DNA from 2 places in the Bordetella muralis genome. Region 2 is predicted to be linked to the other one. Evidence: predicted binding sites of a transcription regulator. Region 2 holds the regulator's gene; the other holds the start of a gene.
What was found. The regulator LexA, encoded in region 2, represses DNA repair genes until DNA is damaged. The targets are predictions, from matches to a motif close to ACTGTATNNNNATACAGT.
Positions count from the first base shown of each region.

Region 1: recA (recombinase RecA) is a predicted target of LexA. The motif match lies at 1,651-1,668, and genes of this name have one in related genera.

Region 1 is NZ_BAAGVF010000003.1:645,608-649,580, forward strand. Features, by position in the region: gene ACYVIT_RS08005 (sensor histidine kinase) at 1-720, opposite strand, end outside; gene ACYVIT_RS08010 (response regulator transcription factor) at 836-1,528, opposite strand; gene recA (recombinase RecA) at 1,762-2,829, shown strand; gene recX (recombination regulator RecX) at 2,904-3,518, shown strand; gene ACYVIT_RS08025 (LysR family transcriptional regulator) at 3,530-3,973, opposite strand, start outside.
Region 2 is NZ_BAAGVF010000006.1:1,293,031-1,297,003, forward strand. Features, by position in the region: gene uvrB (excinuclease ABC subunit UvrB) at 1-449, opposite strand, end outside; gene ACYVIT_RS16875 (amino acid aminotransferase) at 526-1,728, shown strand; gene lexA (transcriptional repressor LexA) at 2,028-2,729, shown strand; gene lon (endopeptidase La) at 2,844-3,973, opposite strand, start outside.

The sequences.
Region 1 (3,973 bases), on a different contig from region 2:
CGTTTTCAATTGATGCGCGGCATCTGCGACAAAGCGTCGTTGCGCCTGCACGTTGGAGGACAAGCGATCCAGCAATTCATTCATGGCGCTAACCAGCGGCGCAATTTCCGACGGGGCGGCGCCTTCGTCGATGGGCGATAGATCGTCCGGACGGCGGGCGCGCAGGCGTTGTTGCAGGGCGTTCAGGGGGGCGACACCCCGTGACAGTCCGAACCACACCAGCAGCACCGCGATGGGCAGCACGATGAATTGCGGAATGATGACGCCTTTGATGATGTCATTGGTCAGTTCGGTCCGCTTTTCCATGGTTTCGGCAACCACGAGCAGCACGGGCTGAGTTTGCGGGATGTGTAAATCGACCCAGGTATAGGCCAGTCGTACGCCGAACCCGCGCAACGTGTCCTCTGCATACAGCACGATACCGGGTTGCGGTGGGCCGAGATCGGGAGGCAAGGGCAGGCCTTTGTCTCCGCCCAGTACCTCGCCGTGACTGCCTTGGGCCAGCCAGAACACGCTGTCGGTTTCGCCGGGATGCAGCACGTCGCGGACGGAGTCGTTGATGTCCAGGACAGCGCGTCCGCCTTGCGCATGCACATGGCGTGACAGAATGTGCAGGTTTTGCGCCAGCACCCGATCGTAAGGGACGTTGGCGATATTCTGCGCCACCACGTAGGTGATGGCCACGCTCATTGGCCACAGCAGGAACAACGGCGCCAGCATCCAGTCGAGGATTTCTCCCAGCAACGATCGCTGAGGGGGCGCGAAGCTGGGGCCTTTCGCCCCGCCACGCATGGCGTCCAGGGCTTCTTGGTTCAGCGACTCGCGCGCGGCCGGCTCAGTGGGTGAGGTGGCTGGCGGCACCTTGGTCCCGTTCAAGGCAATAACCCAGGCCGCGTACCGTGATGATCTTGACTCCGCTAGGCTCGAGCTTTTTACGCAATCGATGCACATAGACCTCGATGGCGTTGGTGCTGACCTCTTCGCCCCATTCGCACAGGTGGTCGACGAGCTGGGTCTTGCTGACCATGCGGCCACTGCGAGTCAGCAGGATTTCCAGCAGGCTGACCTCGCGGGCGGACAAATCCAGGGTCTGGTCATCGACCAGCGCGACACGTCCGGTCTGGTCAAACACCAGGCGGCCATGGCGCAACAAGGTGGCTCCGCCGCCCGCGCCGCGCCGTGTCAGGGCACGCACGCGGGCTTCCAGCTCGGATAGAGCAAAGGGTTTAGCCATGTAATCGTCGGCACCCAGATCCAGGCCTTTGACGCGTTGCTCGACGCTGTCTGCCGCCGTCAGGATCAGAACCGGCATCGCAGAGTTGCGCGCACGCAACCTGCGCAGGACTTCCAGCCCGGTGAGCTGGGGGAGTCCCAGGTCTAAAATGAGCAGGTCAAACGGCTGGGCGGCGAGGGCGGAATCGGCGGCGGCGCCGTCGCTGACGGCGTCAACGGCGTAACCATTGTGGCGCAATGAGCGGGACAGGCCATCGGCCAGGATGCTGTCGTCTTCGGCGATAAGGATGCGCATGCAGTGAAAGCGGGGCAAGAGCCGTTAAGGGCGCACGACATCAGGACGATATCGCGTGCAGGCATTCTGGCACAGCCTCAGCTAATTTGCCCATCCAGGGAATCCCTGGAAAAATTTGGCACACTGGATTTATATACAGTACAATCGAATGCAATAATCGCCGCTTCGACGTGCAGCGCTTTGCCGCGCGTTAAACCTCACAGCGTCAACATCATTTATCCACGGGAAACCACATGGACGACAAAACCAGCAAAGCAGCCGCCTCGGAAAAGGCCAAGGCGCTGGCAGCCGCGCTTTCGCAAATCGAAAAGCAGTTTGGCAAAGGCTCGATCATGCGTTACGGCGATAACGAAGTCGAACACGACATCCAGGTCGTGTCGACGGGCTCGCTGGGGCTTGATATCGCATTGGGCGTGGGTGGCTTGCCGCGTGGGCGTGTGATCGAGATCTACGGCCCTGAATCGTCGGGCAAGACCACGCTCACGCTGCAGGTCATCGCAGAAATGCAAAAAATCGGCGGCACCTGCGCGTTCATCGACGCGGAACACGCGCTCGACGTGCAGTACGCCTCCAAGCTGGGCGTCAATCTCACCGATCTGCTGATTTCGCAGCCCGATACCGGCGAGCAGGCCCTGGAAATCACCGACGCCCTGGTGCGCTCGGGTTCGGTGGATCTGATCGTGATCGACTCGGTCGCCGCGTTGGTGCCCAAGGCCGAAATCGAAGGCGAAATGGGCGATTCGCTGCCCGGTCTGCAGGCTCGCCTGATGAGCCAGGCGCTGCGCAAACTGACGGCTACCATCAAGCGCACCAATTGCATGGTCATCTTCATCAACCAGATCCGGATGAAGATCGGCGTCATGTTCGGCAACCCGGAAACGACTACCGGTGGTAATGCCCTCAAGTTCTATTCCTCTGTGCGTCTGGACATCCGCCGCATCGGCTCCATCAAAAAGGCCGAAGAAGTCGTCGGTAACGAAACGCGCGTCAAGGTCGTCAAAAACAAGGTGTCGCCTCCGTTCAAGCAGGCCGAGTTCGACATCATGTATGGCGCCGGCATCTCACGCGAGGGTGAAATCATCGATCTGGGCGTGCAAGCAGGCGTGGTCGACAAATCGGGCGCATGGTACAGCTACAACGGCACCCGCATCGGTCAGGGCAAGGACAATGTCCGTGAATACCTGAAAGAGCATCCCGAGCTCGCCATCGAGATCGAAAACAAGGTGCGTGAAAACCAAGGCATCGTCAGCCGTGCAGCGACGTTCCCGGCTAGCGAGGCCGAGACTACCGACGCAGAATGATTCGTCAGCGGGGAGCTTCGTGGCCACGTCGCGGCTCGTCTTCACGCGAACCTGACGACGGGGGATTCGAGACGATGAAGACCTCTGGTACAGGGAGGGATGGCGAAAATCGCCGGACACTGTCTGCACCAGAAGACGAGTTCGAAACCCGAGGCAGACGCACGGCTCGGGACGATGATTTCGAGACGCGAGGCAAACACGAGCCCCGGGATGATGATTTCGAGACCTTGGGCAAACCTAAACCGCGTGGGCCTAGCCTGAAGGCTCGCGCGGTGGGTTATCTGTCGCGCCGCGAATACGCGCGCAATGAATTGGCGCGCAAGCTCCAGCCTTATGCAGAGGATGCTTCCGACATTGAGCCAGTGCTCGATGCGCTGGAAAAGGAAGGCTGGCTATCTACCGAGCGATTTGCGCATAGCCTGGTGCATCGTCGTGCCGGTCGGCAGGGTACTGCACGCATTGTGCAAGAACTGCGTCAGCACGGCGTTGCCGAGGATCAAGTCGCACAGTTGCGCGACGATCTGCGCGCAACCGAGTATCAGCGTGCGCTTGAGGTGTGGCGCAAGCGTTTTTCCACAAAGCCCAGCGATCGTAACGAGTATGCCAAACAGGCCCGCTTCCTCGCGGGCCGAGGCTTTGCTCATGATGTGATCCGTCGCCTGTTGGGTGACGAGCGGGACGATGATTAATCAAAAGCGGTTCAATTTTTCGCTGACCGTATACCGTCCAGGGTTTTAAAGCACGTCTCTCGTGCAATAGCCAGGAAATCATTAATGTAAGGCGCATCGATATCCTCGGTTCGCACGGCGGCGTACAACGTACGCCACACACCCTGCGGTCCCAGGTGGCACAGCCGCAGCCAGCCTTGATGCAAATATTCTGTCAGCGCCCAATTGGGCAGTGCAGTCACGCCGCGATTGCTGGCGACGAGTTGCACAATGATGGGTGTCAGCTCTGCCTTGCGTACCGCGGCCGGCTCTACGTCTGCGGGATCCAGAAAGGTCGTAAAGACGTCCAGCCGCTGTCTGTCCACGGGATAGGTGATCAGGATCTGATCCGCCAGTTGCTCGGGCACGATGTGTTTGCTGGCTGCCAAAGGATGCGATTCGGAGACAGCCAGTACCAACTCGTATTTGAATAAGGG
Region 2 (3,973 bases):
GTTCCGACGATCACCGTGTCGCGCCGCTCCAGCAGACTCTTGGTCGCAGACAGGCGCATTTGCTCGATATGTTCGTTGATGGACGAATCCTTTTCAATGAACAGATCGCGCGTGGGGACGTACGCCTCGGGCTGATAGTAGTCGTAGTACGACACGAAATACTCGACGGCGTTCTTGGGAAAGAACTCGCGCATTTCGGCATACAACTGGGCCGCCAGCGTCTTGTTTGGCGCCAATACCAACGCGGGCCGACCGAGCCGGGCGATGATATTGGCCATGGTGTAGGTCTTGCCCGAGCCTGTCACACCCAGCAAGGTCTGGCACATCAAACCGTCACGAATGCCCTCGCTCAGCCCCTCGATCGCGCCAGGCTGGTCGCCTGCGGGCGGATAGGGCTGATACAAATAAAAGGGGCTGTCGGGGAAATCGACGAATCCAGGAGCTGTCATGCTAGACTGTCTGAGGGTAAACCCCCCATTATCCACAGCAGTGCCTTCCGCGTCTATCTACCCTTAGCGAATTCTCATGAGCTCTCTTTTCGATTCCGTCGAACTTGCGCCGCGCGACCCCATCCTGGGTCTGAACGAACAATACAACGCTGATACCCGCCCTGGTAAAGTCAATCTGGGCGTGGGCGTGTACTACGATGACGACGGTCGCATTCCCCTGCTGGCTGCTGTGCGCAAGGCCGAAATTGCGCGTATCGAAGCCGCCGCGGCACGCGGCTATCTGCCCATCGAGGGCATTGCCGGCTACAACAAGGGCGCTCAAACGCTGTTGCTGGGTGCTGATTCCACGCTGGCCGCCGAAGGCCGCGTGCTGACCACCCAGGCTCTGGGCGGCACCGGCGCACTGAAAATCGGCGCAGATTTCCTGCGCCAATTGCTGCCCCAGTCCAAAGTGCTGATCAGCAATCCCAGCTGGGAAAACCACCGCGCCCTGTTCGAGCGTGCAGGTTTCCCGGTCGACACCTATACCTATTACGACGCCGCAACGCACGGCCTGGATTTTCAGGGCATGCTGGCTTCGCTGCAGGCCGCTCCTGAACAAACCATCGTCGTGTTGCACGCCTGCTGCCACAACCCGACTGGCGTTGATCCGACGGCTGAGCAGTGGCAACAGATCGCCCAGGTGGTCAAGTCGCGCAACCTGGTGCCGTTCCTGGACATCGCTTACCAAGGCTTTGGCGCCGGTCTGCAAGAGGACGCTGCCGTCGTGCGTCTGTTTGCCGATCTGGGCCTGACGATGCTGATCAGCTCGTCGTTCTCGAAATCGTTCTCGCTGTATGGCGAGCGCGTGGGCGCCCTGACCGTGGTCGCAGGCAATCAGGACGAAGCCAAACGCGTGCTGAGCCAGCTCAAGCGCGTGATCCGCACCAACTACTCCAACCCGCCCACGCACGGTGGCACGGTGGTGTCGTCGGTGTTGAATACGCCCGAGCTGTACACGCTGTGGGAACAGGAACTTGCCGGCATGCGTGACCGTATCCGCCTGATGCGCGAACAACTGGTCGATAAAATCAAGGCTGCGGGCGCCTCGCAAGACTTCAGCTTCGTACGCGAACAGCGCGGCATGTTCTCGTATTCTGGCCTGACCTCGGCACAAGTCGACACCCTGCGTGAAGAACACGGCATCTATGCTGTATCCAGCGGCCGCATCTGCGTTGCTGCGCTCAACAGCCACAATATCGATACAGTCGCCAAGGCAATCGCGGCGGTGATCAAGTAAATCGCAGACGCATCGACGCCTGACTGAAGGACCCGGACGCAAGAACGGGTCCTTTTTCTTTTAGCCTGCGCATCTCAGCATCCCTCCCCCCTTCCGAGGGACCCGCCTTCGTCTACAGGAGGCGGACATTCTGCTTACTTTCTGCGCGGCCTGCCTACCAAATGCCTGCCATCTGCGGCGAGCATTTGGCGATGTGCATCTTTCCTGCGGTCCTATTCGCCCCCACCTGACTTGCTTTTTTATACAGGCTCGTCCAAAATCCAGCTGTATATTCATACAGTCCGAAGCGGATCATTGCCATGGCTACCAAACTTACCGAACGCCAACAGGAAATCCTGAACCACATCCGGCAAACGGTGGCACGCACCGGCTTTCCTCCTACTCGTGCCGAAATCGCCCGAGCATTGGGTTTTCGTTCTCCCAATGCCGCTGAGGACCACCTCAAGGCCCTCGCACGCAAGGGGGCCATCGAATTGACGGCAGGCGCATCGCGCGGCATTCGACTGATAGAGTCCGTTGATCCCGCTAGTTCTTCTCATTCCCATGCCACATCGGCTGCCGGCGTCTCAGCACCACCAAGCCTCGCAGGATTTGCCGCAGAAGCCATGAGCCGGTTATTACTGCCGCTGGTAGGTCGTGTAGCAGCAGGCAGCCCCATTCTGGCCGCCGAGCATGTCGAGCGCGAGGTTGGGGTGGATCCGGGGCTGTTTGCCCAGACGCCCGATTACCTGTTGAAAGTACGCGGCATGAGCATGCGCGACGCCGGCATCCTCGAAGGCGATCTGCTCGCCGTCAAACGAGCCAGCGAGGCGCGCAATGGTCAGATCGTCGTTGCCCGCCTGGGCGACGACGTTACGGTAAAACGGCTGCAGCACCGCCAGGGACACATCGAACTCCTGCCCGAAAATCCAGACTTCTCGCCGATCGTGGTGGATGGGACACTAGATTTTGCACTTGAAGGCATTGCCGTCGGCCTGATCCGCACGCAGGCACTGCATTAATTAACCGCTCTACTTGCCGCTAGCAGCAAAAGGCCCCCGGACTCATACGTGACTTGTAATGAGTCCGGGGGCCTTTGTGCCATACCATTTGGCATGGCACGAACTGCTTAAGGCTTAGTGCTTGAACACGGGATCACTTGGCGCAGCGTTTTCCGCTGCTTTGGCGACCAAGGGTTCCTTGACGACTTCTTCGTCGGACAGTGGCTCGGGCTGGCGTTCGAGCGCGAGCTCGAGCACCTTGTCGATCCAACGCACCGGCACGATCTCGAGGTGGTTTTTGACGTTGTCCGGAATATCGGCCAAGTCTTTGACGTTTTCCTCGGGGATCAACACCGTCTTGATACCACCACGGTGAGCCGCCAGCAGTTTTTCCTTCAGGCCGCCGATCGGCAAGACCTCGCCACGCAGGGTGATCTCACCCGTCATGGCGACATCAGCACGCACCGGGATGCGCGACAGGGCCGAGACCATGGCAGTGGTGATGGCGATACCGGCCGATGGGCCGTCCTTGGGCGTAGCACCCTCAGGGACGTGAACGTGCATGTCGTGCTTTTCGAACACGCTGTCGGCAAAACCCAGACGACGTGCACGCGAGCGCACGACGGTACGGGCGGCCTCTACCGACTCTTTCATCACGTCACCAAGCGAACCGGTACGTTGAATCACGCCCTTGCCCGGCATATCGGCGACTTCGATCGTGAGCAAATCGCCGCCGACTTCGGTCCAGGCCAGACCGGTGACCTGACCAATCTGGTTTTCCTTTTCTGCCATGCCAAAGGTATAACGACGCACGCCCAGGTATTTGCTGAGGTTCTCGGCGTCGACCTTGACGGGCTCGAGTGCTTGCGACGCAGCCTTGCCCTCGGTCTTGGCCTTGTCGGCCTGAGCCAATGACTCTTTCACGACCTTGCGGCAGATCTTGCCGACTTCGCGTTCGAGTGCGCGGACACCGGCCTCGCGAGTGTAGTAACGCACGATATCGCGCAGGGCCGAATCGTCGACCACCAACTCGGATTCCTTGACGCCGTTGTTCTTCATCAGCTTGGGCAGCAGATGGTCACGAGCGATATGGATTTTTTCGTCTTCGGTGTAGCCCGACAGACGAATGACTTCCATACGATCCAACAAGGCGGGCGGGATGTTCAGCGTGTTGCTGGTTGCCACGAACATGACGTCGGACAGATCAAAGTCGACTTCGATGTAGTGATCCTGGAACGTGTGGTTCTGCTCGGGATCGAGCACCT